2 regions of the Micromonospora sp. WMMD723 genome follow, and region 1 is predicted to be linked to the other one. Evidence: predicted binding sites of a transcription regulator. Region 1 holds the regulator's gene; the other holds the start of a gene.
What was found. The regulator HspR, encoded in region 1, represses chaperone genes until heat shock. The targets are predictions, from matches to a motif close to TTGAGTNNNNNNNACTCAA.
Positions count from the first base shown of each region.

Region 2: the regulator HspR is predicted to act here: its motif matches at 7,246-7,264, upstream of lon (endopeptidase La).

Region 1 covers NZ_JBMKNR010000001.1:2,178,470-2,193,878, forward strand. The annotation lists gene dnaK (molecular chaperone DnaK) at 1-1,411, shown strand, start outside; gene grpE (nucleotide exchange factor GrpE) at 1,448-2,191, shown strand; gene dnaJ (molecular chaperone DnaJ) at 2,273-3,472, shown strand; gene ACN261_RS09860 (heat shock protein transcriptional repressor HspR) at 3,501-3,944, shown strand; gene ACN261_RS09865 (hypothetical protein) at 4,193-4,402, shown strand; gene ACN261_RS09870 (hypothetical protein) at 4,521-4,952, opposite strand; gene ACN261_RS09875 (cation:proton antiporter) at 5,131-6,336, opposite strand; gene ACN261_RS09880 (cation:proton antiporter regulatory subunit) at 6,342-6,842, opposite strand; gene clpB (ATP-dependent chaperone ClpB) at 7,304-9,895, shown strand; gene ACN261_RS09890 (hypothetical protein) at 10,281-10,685, shown strand; gene ACN261_RS09895 (DUF4178 domain-containing protein) at 10,782-11,408, shown strand; gene ACN261_RS09900 (DUF2617 family protein) at 11,411-11,992, shown strand; gene ACN261_RS09905 (DUF4247 domain-containing protein) at 12,107-12,532, shown strand; gene ACN261_RS09910 (DUF350 domain-containing protein) at 12,573-12,995, shown strand; gene ACN261_RS09915 (hypothetical protein) at 12,995-13,747, shown strand; gene ACN261_RS09920 (polyamine aminopropyltransferase) at 13,744-15,321, shown strand; gene ACN261_RS09925 (hypothetical protein) at 15,357-15,409, shown strand, end outside.
Region 2 covers NZ_JBMKNR010000001.1:5,996,449-6,011,857, reverse strand. The annotation lists gene ACN261_RS26135 (FKBP-type peptidyl-prolyl cis-trans isomerase) at 1-237, opposite strand, end outside; gene ACN261_RS26130 (hypothetical protein) at 475-1,041, opposite strand; gene ACN261_RS26125 (CBS domain-containing protein) at 1,267-1,956, shown strand; gene ACN261_RS26120 (helical backbone metal receptor) at 1,990-2,706, opposite strand; gene ACN261_RS26115 (DICT sensory domain-containing protein) at 2,725-3,834, opposite strand; gene ACN261_RS26110 (hypothetical protein) at 3,977-4,849, shown strand; gene ACN261_RS26105 (hypothetical protein) at 5,171-6,478, shown strand; gene ACN261_RS26100 (histone-like nucleoid-structuring protein Lsr2) at 6,697-7,044, opposite strand; gene lon (endopeptidase La) at 7,288-9,624, shown strand; gene ACN261_RS26090 (DoxX family protein) at 9,756-10,121, shown strand; gene ACN261_RS26085 (DEAD/DEAH box helicase) at 10,178-11,896, opposite strand; gene ACN261_RS26080 (2'-5' RNA ligase family protein) at 11,996-12,523, shown strand; gene ACN261_RS26075 (glycoside hydrolase family 9 protein) at 12,639-14,912, shown strand; gene ACN261_RS26070 (hypothetical protein) at 15,122-15,409, shown strand, end outside.

The sequences.
Region 1 (15,409 bases):
GGACAAGGGCTCCAAGGAGCAGACCGTCCTGGTCTTCGACCTCGGTGGCGGCACCTTCGACGTGTCCCTGCTGGAGCTGGCCGAGGGCGTCGTCGAGGTCAAGTCGACCAGCGGTGACAACCAGCTCGGCGGCGACGACTGGGACCAGCGGATCATCGACCACCTGGTGAAGACGTTCCGGGGCGAGCACGGCATCGACCTGGGTCAGGACAAGATGGCGCTGCAGCGGCTCCGCGAGGCGGCCGAGAAGGCCAAGATCGAGCTGTCGGCGGCGACCACCACCAACATCAACCTGCCGTACATCACCGCCGGGTCGGCCGGCCCGCTGCACCTGGACGTGACGCTCAGCCGCGCCGAGTTCCAGCGGATGACGCAGGACCTGCTGGACCGCTGCAAGGGCCCGTTCGAGCAGGCCGTGAAGGACGCCGGCATCAAGATCGCCGACGTCGACCACGTGATCCTGGTCGGCGGCTCCACCCGGATGCCGGCCGTGACCGACCTGGTCAAGCAGCTCACCGGCCGCGACCCCAACAAGGGCGTCAACCCGGACGAGGTCGTCGCCGTCGGCGCGGCCCTGCAGGCCGGTGTGCTCAAGGGCGAGGTCAAGGACGTCCTGCTGCTCGACGTGACCCCGCTGAGCCTGGGCATCGAGACCAAGGGCGGCATCTTCACCAAGCTCATCGAGCGCAACACCACCATCCCGACCAAGCGCTCCGAGGTCTTCACCACGGCCGACGACAACCAGCCGTCGGTGCTGATCCAGGTGTTCCAGGGCGAGCGCGAGATCGCGGCGTACAACAAGAAGCTCGGCACCTTCGAGCTGACCGGCCTCCCGCCGGCGCCGCGCGGCGTGCCGCAGATCGAGGTCACCTTCGACATCGACGCCAACGGCATCGTCAACGTGCACGCCAAGGACCTGGGCACCGGCAAGGAACAGAAGATGACGATCACCGGCGGCTCGTCGCTGCCGAAGGACGACATCGAGCGGATGCGCCGGGACGCCGAGGAGCACGCCGACGACGACAAGCGTCGCCGGGAGGAGGCCGAGACCCGCAACGTGGCCGAGGCGCTCCAGTGGCAGACCGAGAAGTTCCTCGCCGAGAGCGGCGACAAGCTGCCCACGGAGAACCGGGAGCAGCTCAACGAGGCCCTCGGTGAGCTGCGCGGCGCGCTCGGCGGCCAGGACATCGAGAAGATCAAGGCGGCCCACGAGCGGCTCGCCCAGGTCTCCCAGCAGGCCGGTTCGCTGCTCTACTCGCAGCAGGCCGAGCAGGGTGAGCAGCCGGGCGCGGCCGGCGCGGGCGCGGGTGCCGGAGCCGGCGCGGGTGCCACCGGTGCCGCCGGGGCCCCCAAGGCGGGCGGCCCGGACGACGTGGTCGACGCGGAGATCGTGGACGAGGACAAGAAGTGACGCTCCGCGCCACCGCACAGGGAACGAGGTAGTCGCATGACGGAGAAGCCACGAGCCGCCGACCCGGACACCTCCGGGTCGACGCCGGGTGGCTCCGCGCCCACCGACGACGGGCCGCGGGTCGTCATCCGGGACAACCGCAAGCTCGGCAAGACCGAGGAGACGCCTGCCGCCGCCGACGCCGGGGCCGACGTCCCGGCCGAGGGGCTGGTCGAGGAGTCCGAGGTGGTGGTCGACGAGATCGAGGCCGAGGCCACCGCCCTCGACGACCCGGCACCGACCGGTCCGCCGGTGGTGGACGCCCCCGCGCAGCCGGTCGACGGCAGCGCCACGGGCTCCCCGCTCGGTGCCGAGCTGGAAGCCCTCCGGGCCGAGCTGGACGAGCGGACCCGGGACCTGCAGCGGGTGTCGGCGGAGTACGCCAACTACCGCAAGCGGGTGGACCGGGACCGGGGCGTGGTCCAGGAACAGGCGACCGGCTCGGTGCTCGCCGCGCTGCTGCCCATCCTGGACGACCTGGACCGGGCCCGGGAGCACGGTGACCTGGTCGGGCCGTTCGGCACCGTGGCCGAGCAGCTCACCACGGCGCTGGGCAAGTTCGGCCTGACGCCCTTCGGCGAACAGGGCGACCCGTTCGACCCGACCCGGCACGAGGCGGTCGCGCACCAGACCTCACCGGACGTCGACGAGCCCACCTGCGTGCAGGTGATGCGTCGGGGTTACCTGCTCGGCGAGCGGCTGCTGCGGCCGGCCATGGTCGCGGTCGCCGACCCGGAATAGTGCACGGCCATCCGGTCGCCCCGCCCGCCTCCCGAGGCGGGCGGGGCGACCGGGCCACATCTCACGGAAGGGGGTGGACCGGTGAGTTCCAAGGACTGGATCGAGAAGGACTTCTACGCCACGTTGGGCGTGGAGAAGTCCGCCTCCTCGGACGAGATCAAGAAGTCGTACCGGAAACTGGCCCGGGAGTCGCACCCGGACCACAACCCCGGTGACCCGAAGGCCGAGGAGCGGTTCAAGGCCGTCTCCGAGGCGTACGCGGTGCTCGGCGACGACGCCAAACGCCGCGAGTACGACGAGATGCGCTCGCTGTTCGGTTCGGGCGCGTTCCGGCGGGGCGCCCGTGGCGCGGGTCAGCCCGGCGGGGTCCCGTTCGACGTCTCCGACCTGTTCGGCGGCGGTGGCGGCGGGGACAACCGGTTCGGTGGCGGCGGCTTCACCGACCTGTTCAGTTCGATCTTCTCCGGTGGCGGTGGCGGTGGCGGTGGCGGTGGCGGTGGCCCTGCCCGGGCGCGTGGACCGGCCCGGGGCCGGGACGTGGAGGCCGAGGTCGCGCTCGACTTCGGCGACGCCGTCCGGGGCGTCACCCTGCCGTTGACGTTGCGCGCCCCCGGGGTCTGCGACACCTGCCACGGCAACGGCGCGAAGCCGGGCACCCAGCCGATCGCCTGCCCGGTCTGCCACGGTGCCGGGGTGACCACCCGGGACCAGGGGTCGTTCAGCTTCTCCGAGCCGTGCCGCAACTGCCAGGGCGTCGGGACGGTCGTCGAGGAGAAGTGCCCCGAGTGCCAGGGCACCGGCGGGGTCACCAAGACCCGCACGCTCAACGTCCGGTTCCCCGCCGGAGTGGCCGACGGCCAGCGGATCAGGCTGGCCGGGCGGGGCGAGCCGGGGCAGCGCGGCGGGCCGGCGGGTGACCTGTTCGTGCAGGTCAAGGTTCGCCCCGACGACCTGTTCGGGCGTACCGGTGACGACCTGACGCTGGCCGTGCCGATCACCTTCGCCGAGGCGGTGCTCGGCACCGACCTGCGGGTGCCCACGCTGGACGGCGCGGTGACCCTGCGCGTGCCGCCGGGCACCCCGTCCGGGCGGGTGCTGCGGGCCCGGGGCAAGGGTGTCGTACGACGGGACGGGCGGGCCGGCGACCTGCTGGTCACGCTGGACGTGGTGGTGCCGGCGACGGTGTCGGACGAGGCGCGGGCGGCGCTGGAGTCGTTCGCCGGGGCGACGCCGCCGGCAGCCCGGGAACATCTCGACGCGCGGGTGCGTCGGATCGGTTGACCGGTGGACGGGTGCGGAGGTGAGTGGGATGTCGGACGGGTTCGTCGGTTCGGGTGACCCTGCCTACGAGGCCAAGGTGCTGATGATCTCGGTTGCGGCACGGATGGCGGGAATGCACCCGCAGACGCTGCGCCAGTACGACCGGCTCGGCCTGGTGCAGGCCGGTCGGGCGGCCGGTGGCGGACGACGGTACAGCGTGCGGGACGTCGTCCTGCTGCGCGAGGTGCAGCGGCTCAGCCAGGACGAGGGCGTCAACCTGGCCGGGGTGAAGCGGATCATCGGGCTGGAACGTCTGGTGGAGCAGGCCCAGCAGCGGGTGGCCCGGCTGGAGGCGGAGCTGGACGCCGCGTACCGGCGGATCGCCGAGCTGGAGACGCTGGCCAGCGGCTTCTCCCGGGGTGATTTGGTGCCGACCAGCCGCACCTCGACGGCCCTGGTGGTCTGGCGTCCCCGCCGCACCGGCCCGACATGATCGACACTTCCGGGCGGGTGGTCCGGTGCCCTCGCCGCATCCGACCGGCATGATCAACACTTCTGGGCGCGAATAGCGGCATCCCTTCGACGGGGTGCCGCTATTCGGCGTATCTGGAGTGAATCTCCCCGAGGCGGAACTCCGGCCCGGCGGGGTTCAGGCATTCCCCCGCCGGGAGCAGGGCTGTCCCGTTAACCTGTGAATCAGGCGCAAGCGGACCAATTCGGACTCCGACAGCGGGGGGAACCGTGGCGGAATCGGCGAAGAAGGTGGCCCGGCAGGCGGAGGAGCGGCTCAACCAGGTGGCCGAGAACGTCCGGGAGAAGTTCGACCGGGTCACCCGGGGCACGTTCTCCGACACGGTGAAGGACGGCAGGTTCGCCGACCGGAACGCCCGCAGGGCGAACCGGGGGCAGGTCGAGCCGAAACGCGGCAACCAGGGCGGACCGCGACGCTGACGATCCGCCGACGTGCGGGCCGGGACCCACGGGGGGTCCCGGCCCGTTCGCCGTCCGGGCGTGGTGGGGCTGGTCCGGCCCGACCGACGTGGTGGGGAGGCTCCGGCCTGATCCGATGTCAGCCGAGGCGGCGGTTGTCCCGGACCAGGCCACCCTCGCACCAGTCGTGGTAGGTGAAGAGTTCCTGCCGGGCCAGCAGCATCCGGCTGTTGTGCGCCCAGTTGCGTACCAACTCGTCGCCGTCGCGCTCGGCCTGCTCCACCAGCTTGCGGAACCGACGCCGGGGGTGGGCGCGGAACTGCGTCCGGATGCCGTCGGCGGCGTAGATGTAGAGGCAGTGCAGGGCGAAGCGGCGGGCCGGGCAGGCCGGGTCCAGCGCCAACTCGAAGAGGGTGACCACCAGGTGGTCACCCGCCACCAGCAGGTCCCAGTCCCGGGGCAGCGAGGTCAACGGCACCGAGTCGGGTTGGTACGCCCAGGCCCGCAACTCCGCCGGTGACGGGTCGACGGGGTTGGCGAAGCCGCGGAACGTCGGACCGTGCGCGCTCACCCGGCAACCTTCCCGCTCACGCCCGCGGGATGCCTCCGTCCGCCCGCGAGTCCCTGGCCTGCTGGGGCGCAACGCTAGCCGCCGTCACCCGGGCGGCGGAAGACCTGCCGGGAAGCAATTCGGCAACGGATGCCCTGGCCAGGCCGACCCGTGCGGGGTCGGCCCGGCCAGCCGAAACTCAATCGGTGGCGGGCACCGGTCGGGGGTGCTGGGCGGCGATCCGCCGACGGAGCCGCTGTTTGAACCAGCGCATGTCGGGCAGCCGGGCGAGCATCGGACCGGTGATCACGGTGATCAGCACGTACGCCGTGGCGAGCGCGGCCAGCTTGGGTTCGACGGTGCCGGCGGCGACCGCGAGACCTGCGATGACGATGGAGAACTCACCACGGGGCATCAGGGCGAAGCCGGCCCGCCACCGGCCGGGCTCGGCGATCCCGGCCCGCCGGGCCGCCAGGTAGCCGGTGGCCAGCTTCGTCCCCATGGTGACCACGGCCAGCACGATCGCGGGCAGCAGCACCGGCGGCATGTCCCGGGGGTCGGTGACCAGGCCGAAGAAGACGAAGAAGACGGCGGCGAAGAGGTCCCGCAGCGGGGAGAGCAGTTCGGTGGCGTGGTGTGCCACCGGTCCGGACAGGGCGATGCCGACCAGGAACGCCCCGACGGCGGCGGAGACCTGGAGCCGGGCGGCGATCCCGGCGACCAGCAGGGTCAGGCCGAGTACCCCGAGCAGCAGCGCCTCCGGGTCCTTCGCCGACAGGGCGGCGGAGATCAGGTGGCCGAAGCGGATGGCGACGACCAGCACGACCACCACGGTGAGCACCGCGATGCCCAGCGCCATGCCGCCCTTGACCAGGCCCACGCCGGCCAGCAGCGCGGTCACCAGCGGCAGGTAGAGCGCCATCGCCAGGTCCTCGATGACCAGCACGGACAGGATGACCGGGGTTTCCCGGTTACCGACCCGGCCGAGGTCGCCGAGCACCTTGGCGATCACGCCGGAGGACGAGATCCAGGTGATGCCGCCGAGCACCACGGCCGCCACCCAGCCCCAACCGAGCAGCAGCGCGAAGCCGAAACCGGGCAGGGCGTTGAGGACCGCGTCGATCAGGCCGGCCGGTGCCGCCGAGCGCAGGTTGCCGACCAGTTCGTTGGCGCTGTATTCCAGGCCGAGCATGACCAGCAACAGGATGACGCCGATCTCGGCGCCGACGGCGAAGAACTCCTCGCTGGCGGCCAGCGGTAGCAGCCCGCCGTGGCCGAACGCGAGGCCGGCGAGCAGGTAGAGCGGGATGGGGGAGACGCCGAACCGGCGGCTGAGCCGACCGAGCAGCCCGAGCAGCAGGAGGAGAGCGCCGACCTCGACCAGTAGGGTTGTGGTTTCGTGCATCCGCCTCAGCCGTCCGGGTCACTGTCGGCGAGGATGGCGGTCACCCCGTCGAGACCCTGCCGGGTACCGACCACGACCACCACGTCACCGGCCGCGAAGCGGAAGGTGGGATCGGGCGAGACGTTGACCTCGCCCTGCCGGAGTACCGCCACGATCGAGGCGCTGGTGCGGGTGCGTGCCTTGGTGTCACCGAGCCGCTTGTTGACGTACTTCGACCCGGCCGGGATGGCGATCTGCTCGGTGAGCAGCCCGGCCGCCTGCTCGCGCAGGCCGGAGAGCTGACCCAGCATCAGCGACGCGCCGAGGATGTCGGCAAGCGCCTCGGCCTCGTCGTCGGTCAGCGGGATGTCGTGCTGACAGGAGTCGGGATCGTCCGGGTCGTAGAGGACCAGGTCGCGGCGGCCATTGCGGTGGGAGACCACACCGAGCCGGCGGCCGGACTCCGTCATCAGGTCATGACGGACGCCGATTCCCGGTAGGGCGGTCTGTTCGACTCGTACTCGCACGGACGAGAGGCTATACCCTGCCCTCCACCTCGGCCCGACGGATGTCTGCCCTGCTCGCGAGCGTGCCACCCCCGCCACCGCCCGTGTCCACCCACCCCCCGACGGGTCACACCTCTCACCGCGCGGCCTGCCCCGCCCGGTCACCGCGCCCGCACCCACCGCACCGCTCCGCCCGGAACGACCGACCGCCCAGGAGGAACCGCGATGACAGATCCACTCGTCGGGGGCGATGCTGCGGGGTCCGACCCCGTTCGACACCGCTACCGGGCCGATGTTGTCCATGCCGCCCGCCGCGCCTGCCGGGGGCGGCGGGGATGACCGGGCGGTACCTCGTACACCTGTCGGTCGTTGCCCCCCGTCCCCGGAGATTGTGACCCACGCCACGTTGGCAGAGTTGAGCGGAATAGGCTCAACTCTGATGGTGTCTCTTACTAGTGGACACGCCGATCCCGGGGGAGCCCATGAACACGGAACGACTCACCACCAAGAGCCGCGAAACCATCACCGGTGCGGTCGCGCTGGCCAACCAGCGTGGTCACGCCACCGTGGAACCCTGGCACCTGCTGCTGGCCCTGCTCGACACCGACGGCTCCACCGCCGCCGGCCTGCTACGCGCCGTGGGTGCCGACCCCGCCGAGCTGCGCCGGGTCGCGCAGCGCTCGGTCGACGCGCTGCCCGCCGCCCGGGGTTCCAGCATCGCCGAGCCCACCCTGGCCCGCGAGTTCGTCAACGCCATCGGCGCCGCCGAGCAGATCGCCCGTCCGCTCGGCGACGAGTACACCTCCACCGAGCACCTGCTGGCCGGCCTGGCCCGGGTGGGTGGCGCGGTGTCCAACGCGCTGAAGACCGCCGGGGCCACCGAGGAGAACCTGGTCGCCGCGTTCCCGACCGTGCGGGGCGGGGACCGGCGGGTCACCACCGCCGACCCGGAGCAGACCTACCAGGCGCTGGCCAAGTACGGCGTCGACCTGACCGCCAGCGCCCGGGACGGCAAGATCGACCCGGTGATCGGCCGGGATTCGGAGATCCGCCGGGTGATCCAGGTGCTGTCCCGGCGTACCAAGAACAACCCGGTGCTGATCGGCGAGCCCGGCGTCGGCAAGACGGCGATCGTCGAGGGGCTGGCCCAGCGGATCGTGGCCGGTGACGTGCCCGAGTCGCTGCGGGACAAGAAGCTGGTCTCGCTCGACCTCGGGGCGATGGTCGCCGGCGCGCAGTACCGCGGCCAGTTCGAGGAGCGGCTCAAGTCCGTCCTGGAAGAGATCAAGAACTCGAACGGGCAGGTCATCACCTTCCTCGACGAGCTGCACACGGTGGTCGGCGCGGGCAAGGGCGAGGGCTCGATGGACGCCGGCAACATGCTCAAGCCGATGCTGGCCCGGGGTGAGCTGCGGATGGTCGGCGCGACCACCCTCGACGAGTACCGCGAGCACATCGAGAAGGACCCGGCGCTGGAGCGCCGGTTCCAGCCGGTGCTGGTCGGCGAGCCCACCATCGAGGACACCATCGGCATCCTGCGTGGCCTCAAGGAGCGCTACGAGGTGCACCACGGCGTCCGGATCACCGACGCCGCCCTGGTCGCCGCCGCCGCGCTCTCCGACCGGTACATCACCGACCGGTTCCTGCCGGACAAGGCGATCGACCTGGTCGACGAGTCCGCGTCCCGGCTCCGGATGGAGATCGACTCCCGGCCGGTCGAGGTGGACGAGATCGAACGGGCGGTCCGCCGGCTGGAAATCGAGGAGATGGCGCTGGCCAAGGAGCCCGACGCCGCCTCCGCCGAGCGGCTGGAACGGCTGCGCAAGGAGCTGGCCGACAAGCGTGAGCAGCTCACCGCGCTGTCCGAGCGCTGGCAGACCGAGAAGAGCCACATCACCAAGCTCTCCACCGCCAAGGAGGAGCTGGAACGCCTCGGCGGCGAGGCCGAGCGGGCCGAACGCGACGGCGAGCTGGAACGCGCCGCCGAGCTGCGCTACGGCCGGATCCCGGCGCTCAAGGCCGACCTGGCGACGGCCGAGGAGGAACTGGCCCGGCTCCAGGCTGACGGCGCGATGCTCAAGGAGGAGGTCGGCGCGGACGACATCGCCGCCGTCGTCGCCTCCTGGACGGGTATCCCGGCCGGTCGGCTGCTGGAGGGCGAGACCGCCAAGCTGCTGCGGATGGAGGAGTCGCTGGGCGGCCGGGTCGTCGGCCAGGCCGAGGCCGTCGGGGCCGTCTCCGACGCGGTACGCCGGGCACGGGCCGGTGTCGCGGACCCGGACCGCCCCACCGGCAGCTTCCTGTTCCTCGGCCCCACCGGTGTCGGCAAGACCGAACTGGCCAAGGCGCTCGCCGAGTTCCTCTTCGACGACGAGCGGGCCATGGTCCGCATCGACATGAGCGAGTACGGCGAGAAGCACTCCGTCGCCCGCCTGGTCGGTGCCCCGCCCGGCTACGTCGGCTACGAGGAGGGCGGGCAGCTCACCGAGGCGGTGCGCCGCCGGCCGTACTCGGTGATCCTGCTGGACGAGGTGGAGAAGGCCCACCCGGACGTCTTCGACATCCTGCTCCAGGTGCTCGACGACGGCCGGCTCACCGACGGTCAGGGTCGTACGGTCGACTTCCGCAACGCGATCCTGATCCTCACCTCCAACCTGGGGTCGTCGGTGATCAGCGACCTGACGCTCGCCGACGAGCAGCGCCGCGAGGGGGTGCTGGCGGTGGTCCGCTCGCATTTCAAGCCGGAGTTCCTCAACCGGCTCGACGACATCGTGGTCTTCGCCGCGTTGCGCGGGGACGACCTGCGGTCGATCGTCGACATCCAGCTCGACCGGCTGCGCCGCCGGCTCGCCGACCGCCGGTTGGCGCTGGACGTCAGCGAAGCCGCAGCGACCTGGCTCGCCGAGCACGGGTACGACCCGATCTACGGTGCCCGGCCGCTGCGCCGCCTGGTCCAGTCGGCCATCGGCGACCAGCTCGCCAAGGCCCTGCTGGGTGGCGTGGTCAGGGACGGCGACACGGTGCGGGTCGACCTGTCCGACGACAAGAGCGGCCTCACCGTCACCGCCGCCTGATCCCTGCACCACCGGGCCGGCCCCGCCACCCCGGCGGGGCCGCCCCGTCCACCACTGCCCCTCCCCTCCCCGTCCCCCCGCCGACCACCTCCCGCCCCGGCCCTCCCGCCCCGGCCCTCCCGCCTCGGCCCTCCCGCCTCGGCCCTCCCGCCCCGGTGATCAAGAGATTTGCGTCACGAGAACGCCTCCCCCTGACGCCAACCCCTTGATCACCTCCGCGCCGGCCCCCGTCCCGACGATCAAGAGGTCGGCGTCATCGGGAGCGCTCTCCGGTGACGCCAACCTCTTGATCACTGCGGTCGGGCGGAAGGCTGAGCGCGGGGCGCAGTGGGTCGGGCGGGGGTGGGGTGGGTGGTCAGGGGTGGGGCGGGGAAAGGAAAGAGGCATGTTCGGGATGCGGAAGAAGAGTGGCGATCCGGAGCTGGACGCCGCCGTGCGGGAACTCGCCGGGGCGGACACCGTCGCCTTCGGCGGGGTGGGATTCGCCGGCACGCTGCTGCCGGTGACCGAGGCGTACCGGCGGGTCGAGGAGGCGTTCGCGCAGCGTCCCCGGCAGGCCCGCGAACAGGTCGACTGGCTGCTGCGGCACGGTTCGCCGGCCGGGCGGGCGTACGCGGCGACGCTGCTGGAGCGGGTCGACCCGGCGGCGGCGCGGGCGGCCTGGACGGCGCTGGGCGACGACGACGCCGAGTTCACCACGTTCGCCGGCTGCACGATGGGGACCACCACCCTGCGTGGGTACGCGGCCGACCGGCTGGCCGGCCCAGCTACCGGCAGACACGTTGAGTAGCTGACCTCTCACTCAGAATTCGCTGAGTTTCCCCAGGTGCGCGGGGTGCGCGGGGTTGTTACCGTCTCCGCCGATGCACTTGGGGAGGTGGTCGGGGTGAACGGTTCAGTCGCGTACGTCGTGGCGGCGTTGGGATGTCTGATCGGGGTCGCCGGGATCGTGGTGGCAGCGGTGGCTTACAGCCGGAGCCGCAAACCGGCCTACCCGACACCGGCGAAGGACCCGTTCCGCGACACCGACTCCGACGCGCTGCGCGGTGACCCCCGCAAGCTCAAGCCCGGCGACATCGTCGAGATCCGTGGCGTGTCCTACGCGGTCCGGGGCTCGGTGCACCTGGTCGAGGGCGGCTGGAGCTGGGCCGAGCACCTGCTGGACACCGTCGAGGGCGACAAGCGCTGGCTCTCCGTCGAGGAGGACCCGGACCTGGAGCTGGTGCTCTGGACGGCCGAGCCGGCCGCGACGATCACCCCGGGCGCACCGACCCTCGACTTCGCCGGCCGCCGCTACTCCTGGGAGGAGTCCGGCCAGGCCCGCTACTCGGCCACCGGCAGCACCGGTCTCGACCCGTACGGCACCGTCCGCTACCAGGACTACCGGGGCCAGGGCGGCGAGCGGCTCTCCTTCGAGGCGTACGGGGAGGCCGGCTGGGAGGTGGGCCGGGGTGAGCGGCTGCACCGCGCCGACGTGATGGTGTACCCGCAGTCCGGCCCGGTGGGGTCCTGATCGTGCTGGTCAGCCTGGACACCCCGTACGTCGACACGTGCGCGGCCGACCTGAGCCTGGCACTCGGTGGCCCGGAACGCCCCGCCCTGCACGTCCGTGACCTGACCCTGCCCGGTGACGTCCGGCTGCGGCTGCGCCTGCTCGGTGCCTCCCACCAGGTCGTCCTCGCCGTCCCGGCGGCAGGTGCCCACGCGATCGCCCCCGACCGGCCCGGCGGGCTGGTCGAGACGGTCGCCTGCCTGCCCGGTCGGCCCCCGCACCTGCCCGGCGACCTGCACGACGAGGCGGGTGGTTACCGGTTCACCGCCACCGTGTTGCGCCCTGCCGAGGGGGAGCTGCACACCCGGATCGCCGCGCTCCGCGCCGACCTGGCCGACGACCCGTACGCCCTGGTCGGGGTCTTTCCCGGGGACCCGGACGCGGTGACCGCGCTGGCCGTACGCCCCGACGCGCCGGACGGGACGGTGGTCTGGCGCACCTGGCACGCGTACCCCCAGACCAACGAACTGGTCCTGACCGAGACGGCGGTGACGCTCCCGCACGCTCGGCGAGCCCCGCAGTCGCGAACGAGGGAGACGCCGTGAGCGCGAGGAGTGAGCCGGTTCTGCGAGCCCCGCAGTCGCGAACGAGGGAGACGCCGTGAGCGCGAGGAGTGAGCCGGTTCTGCGAGCCCCGCAGTCGCGAACGAAGGAGACACCGTGACGTACCGACGCTGGTTCGTGGTGGGAGTGGCCTTCGCGGTCGTCGGCGCGCTGGTCGCCGCCTTCGCGATCTTCTACGGCAACTTCTCGCCCCGGGGCTACATCGAGGACCGCTACACCCGGGCGGCGAGCCGGGACATCGGGCGGGACGCCATCGCATACACCTCGAACCGGACCCCGAGCCAGGTGGCCAAGGATGTCACCGACGCCTGGAAGCCGGCCGACCAGTACGTCGACGGCAGCGGCGTCTACCTGCGCTATGACGACGACTCGCTGGTGATCCTGCCGATCGCCGCCGGCTCGCTGATCCTGCTGGAGCGGATGCGCACCGCCTACCCCCGGTACCACTCGACGGTGGGCAGCCACTGGGGCTGGGGTCGGGGCAGCACGGTACGCGGTGGCGGCCCCGGCTCCGGCAAGTGACGCGTACCGACCCCGACCGAACGAACCCCTGGAGCACGCTGTGCAGAACCTGGTCACCGACCTGCTGGTCACCCTCGCCTACGGGGTGGTCGGTGTCGTCCTGATGGCCGTCGGCTACGTGCTGGTCGACGTGGCCACCCCGGGCAAGCTCCACGAGCTGATCTGGACCGAACGCAACCGTAACGCCGCGCTGCTGCTCACCTCGAACCTGGCCGGCGTCGGCATCATCGTGGTCGCCGCGATCGCCGCCAGCGAGGACGACTTCCTGCTCGGCCTGGTCGGTTCCGCCGCGTACGGGATCGTCGGGCTGGTCATCATGGCCCTGGCGTTCGTGCTGCTCGACGCGTTGACCCCGGGCAAGCTGGGCACGCTGCTGGTCGACCCGCAGCCGCACCCGGCGGTCTGGGTGTCGGCGGTGGTGCACCTCGCCACCGGCGCGATCATCGCCGCCGCCATCAGCTGATGACCACGGCGAAGCAGCCGGCGAAGCCGAAACAGAACACGGGCGCCTGGGTCGTCTGGCTCTTCATCGGCGTGATGGCCGTGGTCTGCGTGGGCAGCAGCATCCTCAACCGGGACTCCGGGGGCACCACCGTGCCCGGTCCGGCGGCCGACGAGCGCGCCGACACCGTGCCGCTGCTCGTGCAGGCGGCCGACAGCCAGGGCATCTGTTACGGATGGCGGTTGGAGAGGTCGTCCGGCGCGGAGGTCAGCGTCGGCTCCAACCTCGGCGACGGGGTGCCGGTGACCGGGGACGCCCGCTGCCCGCGTTGGGTGGAGGTCCGGGCCCGGATCATGTACACCTCGTCCAGCAGCGAGAGCAACGACTGGGCGACCGTCACCGTCTCCGGCTCCGACGACCTCGACCGGGCCGACCTGTGGGCGGTCGACAACGGGCTGAGCCGGTTCGGGCTGGACACCGACACGTTCATCGACGATCCGGGCTGGGCGATCTGCCGGGCCGCGGTGACCCTGCCGCTGCTGGTCGCCGAGGCCGGTGTCGCCCCGCCCGCCGCCACTCCGACCGCCGACCCGGCCGCGCCGGCCGGCGCGCTACCGGACGCCGGGAACGACTTCCTGCGGGACCGCTGGGGCTGGCTGCTCGCCACCGCCGGCCTGCTGCTGGTCGGCGCGCTGCTGATCACCGTCGGGTTCGTCCAGCGCGGCCGGCAGCGGGCGGCGACGCCGGCCGGGCGTATCCGGGGGGCGCGGTGACCACGGTCGACGACACCCCGGCCGTCCGGCCGCGCTGGCGGCTGGCCCGCGCGTCGGTGCTGCTCGCCGTCTTCGTCTGCGCCGCCTGCGGCCTGGTGTACGAGCTGGCCCTGGTCGCGCTCGGCAGCTACCTGATCGGCGACACGGTCGGACAGGCGTCGATCGTGCTCGGCGTGATGGTCTTCGCGATGGGGATCGGAGCGCTGGTCGCCAAGCCGTTGCAGCCCAGGGCTGCCGCCGCGTTCGCGGTGATCGAACTGACCCTGGCCCTGCTCGGCGGCCTGTCCGTGCTCGGCCTCTACGCCGCGTTCGCCTGGCTCGACCTGTACGGCCCGGCCCTGGTCGGCACCGCGTTCGTGCTGGGCCTGCTGATCGGCGCGGAGATCCCGCTGCTGATGGTGATGCTGCAACGCATCCGCGAGCAGGCCGCCGGCAGTGCGGTCGCCGACCTGTTCGCCGCCGACTACGTCGGCGCGCTGCTCGGCGGGCTCGCCTTCCCGTTCCTGCTGATCCCGGTCTTCGGCCAGCTCAAGGGCGCGTTGGTGGTCGGCGCGGTGAACGCGGTGGCCGGCCTGGCCCTGGTCTGCACGGTGTTCCGCGCCGAGCTGAGCCGCCGGGCCCGGCTCGTGCTGGGCGCCGGCTCCGTCGTGGTCGCCCTCTGCCTGGGGTACGCCTGGGTCACCGCCGCCGACTTCGAGGTGACCAGCCGCCAGCAGCTCTACCGGGACCCGGTCGTGCACGCCGAACGCTCCCGCTACCAGGAGATCGTGCTGACCCGGTCGGTACGCGAGATCGGCCATGCCGACACCGACCTGCGGCTGTTCCTCAACGGCGACCTCCAGTTCAGCTCGATCGACGAGTACCGCTACCACGAGGCGCTGGTGCACCCGGCGATGCGCGGCCCGCACGGCGAGGTGCTGGTCCTCGGTGCCGGCGACGGTCTCGCCGTCCGCGAGATCCTGCGCTATCCGGACGTGCGCCGGGTGACCGTGGTCGACCTCGACCCGGCGGTGGTGGCGCTGGCCCGTTCCGAGCCGCAGCTGCGCGCGCTCAACGGCGGCTCCCTCGACGACCCCCGGGTCCGGGTGCTCAACACCGACGCGTTCGGCTGGTTGCGTACCGCCGGTGAGCGCTTCGACGTGGTCGTCGCCGACCTGCCCGACCCGGACGAGACGGCCACCGCCAAGCTCTACACCGTCGAGTTCTACGCGTTGATCCGTTCGGTGCTCGCCGAGGGCGCCCGGCTGGTGGTGCAGTCCGGGTCGCCGTACTTCGCGCCCCGGTCGTACTGGTCGATCGAGGCGTCGATCCGGGAGGCCGGTTTCGCCACCGTGCCGTACCACGTCGACGTGCCGTCGTTCGGTGACTGGGGGTTCGTGCTCGCCGCCCCGGGCGGCACCCCGCCGCCGCTGGAACTGCCGGCCGACGCGCCCCGGCTGCGTTTCCTCGACCCGGCGGTGCTGCGGGCGGCGGCGGCCTTCCCCGCCGACCGGGGCCGCCTCGACGTGCCCGCCTCCACCCTGTTGCGCCCCAGGGTGCTCGACTACGCCCGCAGCGAGTGGCGCGGCTACTAGCCTCGGAAACGATGTCACCGTCGTTGCGCCGCCGGCTGCCACCGCGTGCGGTGGACGCTGCGGCGTACCTGCAGGCTTTCGTGCTGTC
Region 2 (15,409 bases), 3.8 Mb from region 1:
CCAGCCGGCGATGACCTGACCGCCGCCGAGCGGGAACTCGAACGCCTCGCCCCGGTTCCAGGACGCGTCGAACTCGCGACCGGTGGAGTGGGACACCCCCACGTAGTGCACGTTGGCGAGCTGGCCGGGACGCGCCTCCGGGCCCTCCCCGACGGTGATGTCCTCGATCACCAGGTCGGCCGGGGCCGCACCCTCGATCGGGCCGATCTCCGGCTTGCCTGCCTGGGGCGTGTTCATCTGCTGTTCTCCTCTGTCGTCACCCGATCGTCCGGACGGTGTCGATCCTGCCCGATCGCGAGGGCGTCGGCTGCCGCGGGCCCCGCCGACCGGGCCCCGCGCGTCGCGGGACCCGGCCCGCGGGAGCCGCCGTACCCGCATCCCGCCCGCACGGGGTCGGGCGCAGACGCGGCAGGGGCGCCACCGTGGCGGTGGCGCCCCTGCCGGTCGGTCGACCACCCGGGTGGGTGGGACCGGTCACCTGAGCCAGCCGAACCGGCGGACCAGCGGGAGGGTGGCCCAGACCCGGCCGAGGCCGAGGGTGTTCCCCGCGCCGACCAGGGCGAGGCCGGCCAGCACCGCGGCGTAGATCAGGTGGTCGTCCATGAAGGGGTTGTTCGCGGGAGGCAGGACGGCGGTCCACATCAGCACCATGAGCAGGCCACCGGCGACGGCGGCGATCCGCATCCCGATGCCGAGCAGCAGGGCCACCCCGATGCCGGCCAGGCCGATCATGAACAGCCAGTCGGCCCAGGCCGCACCGGCGATGTCCTGGTAGATCCCCTGGAACGGACCCTTCGCGCCGAAGGCGAGGAAACCCTTGGTCGGGCTGCCGCCGTTGATCCAGGCGTTCTTCGCCGGGGTCTCGTGGCCGAGGCCGAACAGCTTGTCCAGGAAGGCCCAGAGGAAGATCCAGCCGAGGGCCAGCCGGGTTCCGGCCCAGACGTACCGGGCGGCCCGCTGGCGGGTGGTCTCGGTTCCGGCCACCGGTGCGATGGTCCTGGCGGTGGTGTTCCGCTCGATCGTCGCGGTCATGGTCTCCACGTCCCTTCTCTGCCTGGCACCGCACTTCCCGGTGGCAGTTACATTCCACGCCGGTCGGCGCGGTCCCGGCAGGGCCGACCGGTCCGTGCCGGGACGGGACCTAAGTCCCCTGGTACGGGCGCCCGAACGGGACCTTCGGCCTCGGGTCTACCGGTCCACCCGCCCCTGCCCGGCCGGTCGGCGCAGCCCTAGCGTCGGACGGGAGAACCGGGCGAGGAGGTCGTGATGAGGACGTGGCAGGTGGACGACGTGATGACCCGGGAGGTCGCCACGGTGGGGGAGGAGACCCCGTACCGGGTGATCGTCGACATGCTGATCCGCCGGGGCATCAGCGCGGTGCCGGTGGTGGACGACTTCCGTCGGGTGCTGGGGGTGGTGTCCGAGGCGGACCTGCTGCACAAGGTGGAGCACTCCGGGGCGCAGGAGGAACGTCGGGTGTTCGCCGGGCGGCGGCGTCGGGTGTCCCGGGAGAAGGCTGGGGCGCTGGTGGCGAAGGACCTGATGACTTCGCCGGCCGTCACCACCTTCCCGGGGGCGTCGCTGCCGGCGGCGGCCCGGCTGATGGACCGGGAGGCGGTCAAGCGGCTGCCCGTCCTGGACGACCTGGGCCGGCTGGTCGGCATCGTCACCCGCAGCGACCTGCTGCGGGTGCACCTGCGCACCGACGCCGAGATCCGGGAGGACGTGGTGCAGGAGGTGCTGCGCCGGGTGCTCGCCGTGCGGGACGGGCTGGTCACCGTGCAGGTCCGCGACGGCGCGGTGCGGTTGGACGGCCGGCTGGACCGGCGGACCGCCGCCGAACTGGCGGAGAAACTCGCCGGCCAGGTCAGCGGCGTGGTCCAGGTCACCAGCACCATCGGGTACGACGTGGACGACGCCGGACTGACCGAGCGGGGGATCACCCCGGTGGCCTGACCGCCGACCCCGGGGCCCGCCCGGAGCCGACGGTCAGACCGGGGTGGCCAGTTGGGCGGCGAGCAGTCCCGGCGCTTCGGCCAGCGACGGGCCGTACCAGGTGAGGTGGCGGCCGGAGACCAGCGCGCAGGGGACGCCGGGGAAGGCGTCCGGCCCGTCGTCGGCGGTGAACGCGTACGGCTCGTCGGGGAGGACCACCAGGTCGGGCCGGCGGGCCCGCAGCGCGTCGAGGTCGGGACGCGGATAACGGTCCGGATCGTCGTCGTACACGTTGACCACGCCGAGCCGGCGCAGCACGTCCCCGGCGAAGGTGTCCCCGCCGAGCACCACCCACGGTCGCCGCCACACCGGCACCACGGCCCGCCGCACGGGGCCCGTGCCGGTGGGGGCGGCCCAGGCCCGGCGGGCGTCGAGCAGCCAGCCCGGCTCCCCGGTCACCCCCAGCGCGGCGAGCATCCCGGCCAGCTCGTCGAGGGCCTGCGGCACGGTCCGGGGGTAGGTGACCAGCACCGGAATCCCGGCCGCGGTGAGCGCGTCCGCGTCGGCACGGCGGTTCTCCTCCACGTTGAGCAGCACCAGGTCCGGCCGCAGTGCCCGGACCCGGTCCAGGTCGGGGTACTTGCTGCCGCCGACCCGGGCCACGTCCAACCCCGCCGGGTGCACGCACCAGTCGGTCGCGCCGACCAGCAGCTCCGGCGCGGTCACCGCCACCGCCTCGGTCAGCGACGGCACCAACGAGACCACCCGCACGTCGTCGTCCTCCCGTCCTCAGTGGGCGGCGCTGGCGACGGTCTCCCGGGCCACCGTCGCCACCGGGACACCCTCCCGGGCCGCCCACCCGACGGCGTGCCGCACCTCGGCCACCGGCAACGGCCGCCGGTCGGTCACGGTCACCGCCGTGTGCACCGCGAAGGACACGAACGGGTACGACCGGGCCAGCCCGGCCACGCAGTCGTGCACCTGACCGGCCACCGCCAACGCCTCCTCGCGGGTCAACGCCGGCAGCACCAGCAGGTACTCGTCGGCGGTGAGGCGGACGGCCCGGTCGACCGGGCGCAGCGGGGCGGTCAGCGCGGCGATCACGGCCTGAGCCTCGCGGGCGGCGCTGCGTCGCCCGAACCGTTCCGGGGCACCGGCCGGCTCACCGACGCGCACCCCGATCAGCGCCACCGGCAGGGTGCCGGCGGCGGTCACCCCGTCCATCCCGGTCCAGTGGCGCAGTGTCGGCTCGTCCACCAGCCCCGGCGGGCCGTCCCCCGGCTCGGCGTGCCGGCCCGGCCCGGCCCGGTGGGCGCGTTCCGCCCGGTCGGCCATCAGCCGCAACGCCGCCTCGGCCCGGCTCTCCCCGGGGGTGGCCGGCAGGTCCCGGACCCGGTGCAGCACCTGGTCGATCGCGGTCAGCGCGACCGGGGGGAGCCGGTCGCCGAGCTGGGTGCGCAGCCGGATCACCTCGTGCAGCGCCTCGTCGCGGCGGAACCCCCAGCGGCCGGCGAAGAGCCGCCCCTGTTCGAGGGTGTCGGCCGGCACCACCTCCCGGCGGTCCCGGGCCACCAGGCTCGCCCCGAACCGGGGGGTCAGCGCCACCACACTCCACTCGCGGGCCAGTTCCTCGGTGTCGTCGAGCGTCACCGGGTACGCCCCGGCGGGCAGCTCCGGCGGTGTCTGCCCGACCGACCCGACCACGGTGACCGTCGCGCCGGCCGCGATCCGGGCGTAGCGCTCCCGCTCCCGCAGGAAGTACGGCATCCGCTGGAACAGGGCGATCACCACCAGCGGGCCGTCCTCGGCGGTGGCCAGCGCCGACCGCTCGATGGCGTGGGAGACCGTGACGAGACTCCGCTTGGTCAACAGTTCCGGGGCCGGTCCGTCGTGCAGCACCCCGTGAGCGTAGAGATCGAGCCCGGGGCGCACCAACCGCCTGGTGCCGCGTCCGTCGCCCGAACCGGCGGGGCGGAGATCGCCCTCGACGTCCTAGACTCGGCCGGTCACTTTCGCCTGCCCCGGACGGACCGACCCGACGATGACGCGTACCGCCACCGACGACGACGCCCGGCTGCGGCCGGTACCGTCCGGTGTCGCGCCGCTGTTCGTCCGGGCCGGCCAGGCCGTGTACGCCGCCCGTCGGCTCGGTGACCTGGTGTCGCGGCGGCCGGCCGGGGTCACCGGGCACCAGTGGAGTTCCGCCCTGCGCGAGGAGTTCGACCACGTCGTCTGCGCGGCCGACACCGGTGTGCCGCTGTTCGCCCTGACCGTCGGCCCGACCGCGCCCCCGGGCTCGGCCGGGCAGCGGGCCGGGCGGATGGCCGCCGCGGTGTGCGCCGCCGTGGGCCTGCCGGTGCTGCGGATCGGCTCGCCCACGCTGCGGGCCGCCGGGCACGGCCGACGCATCGTCACGTACGTCATCGACGCGCGCGCCTACGCCGCCGGGGCCGCCCCGGACGGGTCGGACGACGCCCCGGTGGGTTTCCGGGACATCGTCGGCCGGCTGCCGGACGGGCGTACCGGGCCGGTCAACGATCTCGGCGCGTTGTCCCGGGCGGCGGCCGTCGAGGCGTACGTGTCGCGGCGGCTCAGCGATCCGATCGTGCGCGGGTTGCACGTGCGCTGGCGCGACGGGACGGCCGAGGGGTGGAGCTGGGTCGAGGTGCGTCCCGGCCGGTGCCTGGTGGAGCGGGTCACGGTGCACGAGGCGCGGCTGCACTGCGGGGTGGACCCGGGCCGGCTGGCCGAGGATCTCGCGGCGGTGGCGGTGGGTGAACGGCTGGCCGGGGCGGACGACGAGGAACCGGTCCTGCTCGACCGGGACGAGCTGCGCCGGCAGATCCGCGCCCTGCGGGACCGGCGTGACGAGTTGGCCGCCCCGTTCGCGTTCGAGCACCTCTGCGTGGACTGACCGCCGTCGAAACGGCCGGCCGCCGAGCGACCCGCCGTCATTTTCCGGCGACGGTTGGTGACATTGCGGCCCGCCCGGAAAACGGTCCGGGATTCCTCGATCCGCGTTGAACCTTCGCCGATGCCGGCCCGTACCTAAGCGGGAATGGACAGGATCTTCCCAGCCGCGCCACCCGACGCGGCGGACGGTGCGGAAAGGCATCGTCGGCCATCGACGTGCGACCGGAACGTCGCAGCGTCTCCGGCGGGGGTGACCGACCCGGAAAGGGTCGCCTCGTCGGGGGCGCGAGTCAGGTACCGGATCGAGAAGGAGAGCAATTCGATGCGCAGGTCCACAGGGGCACGCCGGTCTTCCGGTAACGCGCGGAGCAAGCGGCTGCTGGCGGCGGTCGGTGCGCTCGTCGTCTTCGGCGGTATCGCCGCCGTCACCCAGATCTCCTCGGCCGGGGACAAGCCGAGGCAGCAGACCCGCAACGTCTCGTCGGCCTGCGTCGCACCGAGCCCCGGTGCCACCTCGCCGAGCGGGCGCGGCAGCACCACCCAGACGTGGCAGAACGGCAGATGGGTCCGCAACCACTGGGGTGACGGGCAGATGTCCGTCGCCGAGTGCCAGGCCGTCAAGGCGGGCAACGCGCCGGTGACCACGCTGGCCTCGACGGTTGCCTGCCCGGAGGTCACCCCCCGGCTGCCGCAGATCCCGGCCCAGGCCAAGGCCGAGGTGGACAAGGAACTCGCCCTGCTCAAGACCCAGATCGACGACGCCAACAAGCGGTTGGCGGCCGAGGGGCGCAACGGCAAGGCGTTCATCGACAACGCCATCCTCGGCCCGCTGGCCGACAAGCGCCGGTCGGCGCTGAACCGGATCGCCACCGCGATCGGCCGCTTCGCCCAGCGCCCGCAGGGCTTGGAGCAGCTCGCCGGCTGCCAGGTGGCGGCCAACAACGGCGGCAACAACGGTGGTCAGAACGGCAACAACGGCGGCCAGAACGGCAACAACGGGAACAACGGCGGCCAGAACGGCAACAACGGCAACAACGGCGGCCAGAACAACAACGGCGGCAACAACGGCAACAACGGCAACGCCCTGGGCGTGCTGGCGAAGGACTGCGCCAACAGCCGGTTGCAGGCGCACGACGGCTTCCAGAACGGCAACCGGTGCGTCAGCACCGCGTTCGGCGAGGTGGGGGCGGCGGCCAACAACCCGTCGCTGCTGATCACGCAGTTCCCCAACCAGGTGCAGCGCAACCAGGCCTTCACCCTGAAGGTCTCCACCCGCAACCTGGTCCGCGACCGGTTCCTGGCGGCCGGCCAGGGCGGCTACTACCTGGAGAGTTCGGTGCTCAACGGTCAGGGCCTGACCCGCGGTCACTTCCACACCGCCTGCCGGATGCTCCAGAACACCAACCAGGCGCCCTCGAACCCGCAGGACGTGCCGGCGTTCTTCGTCGCCACCGAGGACGGCAAGGGCGGCAACCAGGCCGACGACGTGACCATCCAGATCCCGGGCCTGCCGCAGTCGGGTACGGCGCAGTGCGCGGTCTGGGCCGGCGACGGCTCGCACCGGGTGCCGATGATGGAGCGGGCCAACCAGACCCCCGCCTTCGACGTGGTGCGCATCCGGGTCAACTGACCCGACCGGCAACGACTGCGGGCCACCCCAGGATTCCCTGGGGTGGCCCGCAGTCGTTGCGTGCCCGCCGGTTCGCGTGCGGCGGGGCGGACAGCGTACCGGCGGATGTTTTCGGTGCGGGGTCGTGGGATGGAAATTGTGGACACGGCAAAAACGCCGGGGTCACGCTGGATATCCCAGCGTGACCCCGGCGTGCCCGTTCGTGATCCGGCCCGCTGTCAGCGGTTCTTCCACGCCTCCACGACCGAGACCGGGATGCGCCCGCGCTCGGAGATTTCGTGTCCGTTCTTGGTCGCCCATTCCCGGATGGCGCGGTTCTGCTCGCGATCCATTCCCGAGACACCGGGCCGGGCGGGGCGCCGGGCGGGGCGACCGGCCTCGACGGCACCTCGGCCCATTCGACGGCCAGCGGTGATGTAGGCGTCGAGCGCCTTGCGCAGCACCCCCGCGTTCTCGTCGGAGAGGTCGATGGTGTACGCCGCCCCATCCAGGCTGAACTCGACGGTCCGATCGGCCTTTCCGCCGTCGAGGTCGTCGGTCAGAACGGTGATTACTTTCCTTGCCATCGCCATTACTCCCTGTGGTGATCGGGGTGTGCTAAGAGTTTGACGTATCTGACGGCAAATCCGCAACAATATGCCTCCCTTTCATTTGGCGGGTCGCGCCAATCCTGGGAAATCCGGGTGCGGCCAATGCTGGCCGGCGGTGACGGTACGGCTGGGATGTGTCCTGAGTCACACGTCGGAACATGGGGCACGGTTTGTGACTTGAGTGAGACACGCTCAACCTCAAGTGATGGCAGGTGCTCGATGGCAACCCTTCCGGTACTTCCCCTGACCGACGTCGTCCTGCTGCCCGGCATGGTCATCCCGGTGACCCTCGACCCGACCACCCAGGCCGCCGTCGACGCCGCCCGGGCCAGCGGCGACAAGACCCTGCTCGCCGTCCCCCGCATCGACGGCGAGTACGGCCCCGTCGGCACGATCGCCACCATCGAGAAGGTGGGCCGCCTTCCCGACGGTGAGCCCGCCGCCGTGGTGCGTGGCCTCGCCCGCGCCCGGATCGGCTCCGGCGTCCCCGGACCCGGCGCGGCCCTCTGGGTGGAGGCCACCCGGATCGACGAACCCGCCCCCGCCGGCCGCGCCCGCGACCTGGCCCGCGAGTACCGCGCCCTGATGACCTCAGTGCTCCAGCAGCGGGGCGCCTGGCAGGTCATCGACGCGATGGAGCGGATGACCGACCTGTCCGAACTGGCCGACGCGGCCGGCTACGCGCCCTGGCTCAGCCTGGCGCAGAAGACCGAACTGCTCGCCGCCCAGGACGTCACCGCCCGGCTGGAACTGCTCGTCGGCTGGGTGAAGGACCACCTCGCCGAGCAGGAGGTCACCGAGCAGATCACCAGCGACGTGCGGGAGGGGCTGGAGAAATCCCAACGGGAGTTCCTGCTCCGCCAACAGCTCGCCGCGATCCGCAAGGAACTCGGCGAGGACGAGCCGGACGGCTCCGCCGACTACCGCTCCCGGGTGGAGTCCGCCGACCTGCCGGACAAGGTCCGCGAGGCGGCGCTGCGCGAGGTCGGCAAGCTGGAGCGCGCCAGCGACGCCTCACCCGAGGCGGGCTGGATCCGCACCTGGCTGGACACGGTGCTGGAGATGCCGTGGAGCACGCGTACCGAGGACAACACCGACCTGACGGCGGCGCGGGCGGTACTCGACGCCGACCACGCCGGCCTGGCCGACGTCAAGGACCGCATCCTGGAGTACCTGGCGGTGCGCAACCGGCGTGCCGAGCGCAACCTCGGGGTGGTCGGTGGACGCGGCTCCGGCGCGGTGCTCGCCCTCGCCGGCCCGCCCGGTGTCGGCAAGACCAGCCTCGGCGAGTCGGTCGCCCGGGCGCTGGGCCGCAACTTCGTCCGGGTCTCCCTCGGCGGCGTCCGCGACGAGGCCGAGATCCGCGGCCACCGGCGCACCTACGTCGGTGCGCTGCCCGGCCGGATCGTCCGCGCGCTGCGCGAGGCCGGCTCGATGAACCCGGTGGTGCTCCTCGACGAGGTCGACAAGCTCGCCGTCGGGTACGCCGGGGACCCGGCCGCCGCCCTGCTGGAGGTGCTCGACCCGGCCCAGAACCACACCTTCCGCGACCACTACCTCGAAGTCGACCTCGACCTGTCCGACGTGCTCTTCCTGGCCACCGCCAACGTGGTGGAGACCATCCCCGGCCCGCTGCTGGACCGGATGGAACTGGTCACCCTGGACGGGTACACCGAGGACGAGAAGGTCGCCATCGCCCGCGACCACCTGCTGCCCCGGCAGCTCCAGCGGGCCGGCCTGACCGCCGACGAGGTGACCGTCACCGACGAGGTGCTGGCGCTGATCGCCGGTGAGTACACCCGCGAGGCGGGCGTCCGGCAGCTCGAACGGGCCCTGGCCAAGATCCTGCGCAAGGTCGCCGTGGCCCTGGCCACCGACCCGACCCCGGTCCGGGTCGACACCGACACCCTGGCCCGCTACCTGGGCCGGCCGAAGTTCACCCCGGAGTCGGCCGAGCGGACGGCGGTGCCCGGCGTGGCCACCGGTCTCGCCGTCACCGGCGCCGGCGGCGACGTGCTCTTCATCGAGGCCACCAGCATGGACGGTGAGCCGGGGCTGACCCTCACCGGGCAGCTCGGCGACGTGATGAAGGAGTCCGCCCACATCGCGCTGTCCTACCTGCGCGCCAACGGGCGGCGCTACGGCCTCGACCCGAACGTCCTGGCCGGACGCCGGATCCACCTGCACGTGCCGGCGGGTGCGGTGCCCAAGGACGGCCCCAGCGCCGGCATCACCATGGTCACCGCGCTGGCGTCCCTGGTGACCGGCCGACCGGTACGGCCCGAGTTCGGGATGACCGGCGAGGTGACACTGTCCGGGCGGGTGCTGCCCATCGGCGGGGTGAAGCAGAAGCTGCTCGCCGCGCACCGGGCCGGCCTGACCGAGGTGATCATCCCGGCCCGCAACGAGCCCGACCTCGACGACCTGCCCACCGAGGTGCGCGAGGCGCTGACCGTGCACACCCTGGCCGACGTGGCCGACGTGCTCGCCCTGGCGTTGCGTCCGGCCGAGATCGACGCGGACACGCTCGGCGGTCGACCGGTCGGCGCCGCCTGACCGGAGCCCACCCACGGCCCCCGACGTCGCGCCCGGCGTCGGGGGCCGCTGCGGCCCCGTAATCTGGACCCCTCCCGTTTCCCGCATCCGCCACCGCCCGGTGGCACCCCCGGAGGCGACCACCCGTGAACATGTTCCTGTGGATCGTGCAGATCCTGCTCGCCGCGCTCTTCGCCGGCGCGGGACTGACCAAACTCATCCAGCCCAAGGAGAAGCTGCTCGACCGGATGGCATGGGTGCGGAACACCCCGCCGCTGCAGGTCAAGGCGCTCGGCGCGGCCGAGGTGCTGGCCGCGCTGGGGCTGGTCCTGCCCGGCCTCACCGGCATCGCCACGGTGCTCACCCCGCTGGCCGCCGTCGGGCTGGTGATCGTGATGGTCGGCGCGGTCGTGGTGCACGCCCGCGCCAAGGAACACCAGGGCACCGCGATGACCGTGGTGCTGCTGGTCCTGGCGGCGATCGTCGCCTGGGGGCGGTTCGGGCCGTACCCGCTCTGACGAACGCGACCGGCCCGCGCCCCGTCGAGGGGAGGCGGGCCGGTGTCGCGTCCGGGTCAGCGTCCGTCGACGCCGCGGTCGCGGCGTACGGTCGCCTTGCGGCCCTTGATGGTGCTGTTGCGCAGCCCGGCGATCACCTCGTCGGCGACGCCCTGCGGCACCTCCACCAGCGAGAACCGGTCGGCGATCTCGATCGAGCCGATGTCCCGGCCGCTGACCCGGGTCTCCCCGGTGATCGCGCCGACCAGGTCCTGCGGGCGGACCCCGGCCCGGCGGCCCAGGCCGATGAAGACCTGCGCGGTGCCGCCCGTGCGGGGCCGGCCACCGCCGCGCCGGTCCCCGCCCCGGCTGTCGAACCCGGGCCGGGCCTCGCGGGGCGGGCGGACCGCCACCTGCGGGATCTCCTCCTCGTCGTCGGAGCCCGGCAGCGCCGCCTCGTGGGCCAGCTTGACCGCCGCCAGCGCCACCTCCATCAGGTCGAACTCGTCCGAGAGCGACTCGACGATCACCCGGAACGGGTCCAGGTCGTCCTCCAGCAGGCTCTCCCGCAGCGCCGCCTGGGTCAGCGCCAGCCGCCGGGTGCGCAGGTCGGCCACCGTCGGGATCTTGTCGATGGTGATCCGCTGGCCGGTGACCCGCTCGATGGTCTTGAGCATCCGGTGCTCCCGGGGCTCGGCCAGGGTGATCGCCACCCCCTCCCGGCCGGCCCGGCCCACCCGGCCGATCCGGTGCACGTACGACTCCGGCGCGGACGGCACGTCGTAGTTGACCACGTGGGTGAGCTGCTCGACGTCCAGCCCCCGGGCCGCCACGTCGGTGGCCACCAGCAGGTCGGCGGTACCGGCGCGCAGCCGCCCCATCACCCGGTCCCGCTGCTCCTGGCTCATCCCGCCGTGCAGCGCCTCGGCCCGGTAGCCCCGCCCGTTCATCGTCTCGGTGAGCCGGTCGACCTCCTCCCGGCTGCGGCAGAAGACGATCGCCGCCGTCGGGGACTCCACGTCCAGCACCCGGCCCAGCAGCGCCGGCTTGTGCGCCCGGCTGACGATGTAGGCGCTCTGCCGTACCCGGGGGGCCTCGCCGGCCACCGGCTGCTCCCGCCCGATCTGGATGCGCTCCGGGTCGGTCAGGTGCTGGCGGGCCAACCCGTCGATCCGGGCCGGCATGGTGGCCGAGAAGAGCACCGTCTGCCGCTGCGCGGGCGCGTGCTCCAGGATCGCCTCGATGTCCTCGGCGAAGCCCATGTCGAGCATCTCGTCGGCCTCGTCCAGCACCACCGTGGCCAGCGAACCCAACCGCAGGGTGCCCCGGGCGATGTGGTCCAACGCCCGGCCCGGGGTCGCCACCACCACGTCCACGCCCAGGTCCAGGGCGCGCAGCTGGCGGCCGATCGGCTGGCCGCCGTAGATCGGCAGCACCCGGGCGCCCAGGTCCTTGCCGTAGCGGTGGAACGCCTCGGAGACCTGTACGGCCAGTTCCCGGGTGGGCACCAGGACCAGCGACACCGGGTCACCGCCCTGCCGGTCCTGCGGCATCCGCTGCAACAGGGGCAGGGCGAACGCGGCGGTCTTGCCCGTACCGGTGGCCGCCTGCCCGAGCAGGTCCCGTCCCGACAGCAGCAGGGGGATCGCCTCCCGCTGGATCGGGGTCGGCTCCTCGTAGCCGAGCGCGGCGAGGGCGCCCAGCAGCTCGGCGCGCAGCCCGAGATCCCCGAAGGCGGGCCCGCCGTCGGAGTCGTCGGGAGCGGAGAGGTCGGTCGGTGTGGGTGCGGAACTCATGACCAAAGTTTTCCATCACCCCGGTCGGGCCGTGCCGCCGACCGGCCCCACCGTGCCGACCGGCACAGCCGCGCCCGCCCGCCGGTTAGCCTGACGGGCGTGCGTACGGTGGAACTGCTCTGCTGCCCGGCGCTGGAGCGGACGGTGCGGGCCGCCTGGGACCGGCTGGCCGCGGCGGGGCTGCCGAGCCTGGCCCGGCACGGCCACCCGACGAACCGGCCGCACGTGACGCTGGCCGCCGTCGAGGCCTTCCCGCCCGGCGCGGCCGGCCGGCTCGCCGGTCTGTTCGCCACCGCGTTGCCGCTGCCGGTCACCCTGGAGCGGGTGACGGTGCTCGACGGTAGCGCGCCGCTGGTCTGGTTGGTCCGGCCCACGACGGCGCTGACCGCCCTGCACGCAGCCGTCTGGGCGGCCCTGGACGGCGCGGACGGGCGGCGGCCCTGGCACGCCCCGGGGAGCTGGGTGCCGCACCTGAGCCTCGCGTTGCGCTTCCGCGACCGCGACCGGCGGCTGGCCCGCGCGGTGGTCGGCGGCGACCGGCCGGAGGGCCGGTTCGTGGCGGCACGCAGCTACGACGGCGGGACCCGGACCGTCCGGCCGTTGGGCGGTGACTTCCCGGCGGACTGACGGTGGTCTATGGTGGGCGGAGCGCTCCCGTCGACGGTCCATCCGACCGCCCGGCGGATCACTGCTGCGCCGGTCCGGTCGGATGGTCACTGCCATCCCCACCGGAAGAGGCCCCATGCCCCAGCATCCCCGACGGCGTCCGGTCGCGCTCGCGGCTGCCGCCCTGCTCGCCCTCGGCGGGCTCGCGGCCGTGCCGCAGCTCGCCTCCGCCGCCCCCGACCCCGGCTCACCGGTCAAGGTCAACCAGGTCGCCTACGTGCCAGGGCTGCCCAAGCAGGCCACCGTCGTGAACTCCGCGAACTCCCCGCTCGGCTGGACGCTGCGCAACGCCGGCGGCGCCACGGTCGCCTCCGGGCAGACCACGGTACGGGGCACCGACGCGCTCTCCGGCGACCCGGTGCACATCGCGGACTTCTCGGCCTACGACACCCCGGGCACCGGCTACGTGCTGTCGGTCGGCGGGAGCAACAGCTACCCGTTCGACATCTCCGCCGACCCGGTCCGCCGGCTGCGCGGCGACTCGCTGGCGTTCTTCTACCACCAGCGCAGCGGCACCCCGATCGACGCCCAGTACGTCGGTTCCCGCTACGCCCGCCCGGCCGGGCACGTCAACGTCGCCCCCAACCGGGGGGACAACAACGTGCCGTGCCGCACCTCCTGCGGTTACACCCTGGACGTGCGCGGTGGCTGGTACGACGCCGGTGACCAGGGCAAGTACGTGGTCAACGGCGGCCTGTCCACCTGGCAGCTGCAGAACATCTACGAGCGCACGCTGTACGTGAGCGGGGCGGACAGGTCCGCCGTCGCCGACGGCACGCTGGCCATTCCCGAGCGGTCCAACGGGGTGCCGGACGTCCTCGACGAGGCCCGCTGGGAGTTGGAGTTCCTGCTCAAGATGCAGGTGCCGGACGGCCGGACCAACGCCGGCATGGTCCACCACAAGATCCACGACCAGAACTGGACCGCCCTGCCCACCCGCCCCGAGCTGGACAGCGAGCCCCGGCTGCTCTCCCCGGTGAGCACCGCCGCCACCCTCAACATGGCGGCGGTGGCCGCCCAGGCGTCCCGGCTGTGGAAGCCGTTCGACGCCGCCTTCGCCTCCCGGGCCCTGGCCGCCGCCGAGAAGGCGTACACCGCGGCGAAGGCCAACCCGAACCGGCTCGCCCCCGCCACCGACAACACCGGCGGCGGCGCGTACGAGGACAACACCGTCAGCGACGAGTTCTACTGGGCCGCGGCCGAGCTGTACGCCACCACCGGTGCGACCGGCTACCGCAACGACCTGAGCAGCTCCCCGCACGCCCGGGGCGCGGGCTTCACCCGGGGCGCGTACGACTGGAGCTGGACGGCCGGCCTGGGCGACACCACCCTGGTGCTGGTGCCGACCGGCCTGCCCAGCGGCGACGTGAGCACGATCCGCTCGGCGATCGTCGGTTTCGCCGACCGGATGCTCGCCCAGATCGCCAACCAGGGCTACCCGGCCCCGGGCAGTGGCAACGGCACGTACTACTGGGGTTCCAACGGCGCGGTCGCCAACAACGCCAACGTGCTCGCCCTGGCCTACGACCTGACCCGCACGACGAAGTACCGCAACGGGGCCTTCGCCGCCTACGACTACCTGCTCGGCCGTAACCCGCTCAACCAGTCCTACGTGGCCGGGTACGGCGACAAGCCGGTGCGTAACCTGCACCACCGGTTCTGGGCCAACCAGAACGACGGCTCGCTGCCCACCGCGCCGCCCGGCTCGCTCTCCGGCGGCCCGAACAGCGAGTTGCAGGACCCGGTCGTGCAGGCCCAGCTCGGTGGCTGCAAGCCGCAGAAGTGCTTCATCGACGACATCGGGGCGTACTCGGTCAACGAGGTGGCGATCAACTGGAACGCGGCGCTGGCCTGGCTGGTGCACTGGGCGGCCGAGCAGGCCGGCACCGGCAGCGGCCCGGACCCGACGCCGACCCCCACGGTGACGCCGCCGCCGACCACCACGCCGCCCCCGCCGACCACCACGCCCCCGCCCACCACCACGCCCCCGCCCACCACCACGCCCCCGCCGACCACCACGCCGCCGCCGGCCGGCGGGTGCGCGGTGACGTACTCGGCGAACAGTTGGAGCACCGGCTTCACCGGCAGCGTCACGCTGGCCAACACCAGCGCGGCGGCCTGGTCGTCGTGGCGGTTGACCTTCCGATTCACCGGTAACCAGCAGATCAGCCAGGGCTGGTCGGGCCGGTTCAGCCAGAGCGGCAGCGAGGTCACGGTGACCAACGAGAGCTACAACGGCGCGGTCGCGCCGAACGGCTCGGTCAACCTCGGCTTCAACGCCACCTACAGCGGCACCAACGCGACCCCGACCGGGTTCGCGGTGAACGGGACGGCCTGCACCCTGCGCTGACCCACCCGCACCGGGCCGCCCGTCGCACGTCGACGGGCGGCCCGGTCGCGGTCGGCCACCGGCCCAGGCCGGTGCGGGACCGGGCGACGCCGTCGGCCGCGTGTCGCCCTTCGGGGGGTGTGGGAGGAATGCTCGGTCTCCACCGGTTCACCACGGTTACGGTGGCCTCAGGTTCATCCGCACCGTGTCGCACCGGGAGAGGACCGACCATGCGCGTGCCCAGCCGAAGCCCCGGCCCCCAACCCGGCGTCACCCCGCCCGCCCCGGCCCGGCGGACGCCCGTCCCGACCCGTCCGGTGCGCCCGGCCGCCCCCGACCTCGACGCCTACCGGCAGGCGGTCGCCGAGCTGCTGGTCGAGGTCGGCGCGCTCGCGGGGACCGCCGGCACCGCCGCCCGTCAGGTGCTGCTCGACCAGCGGCTGCGCGAACCGGCGATCGCCGACGTGCTCGACGCCACCGGGCAGGGGGTGCTGGGCGCCCGGGAGACCCTGCTGCTG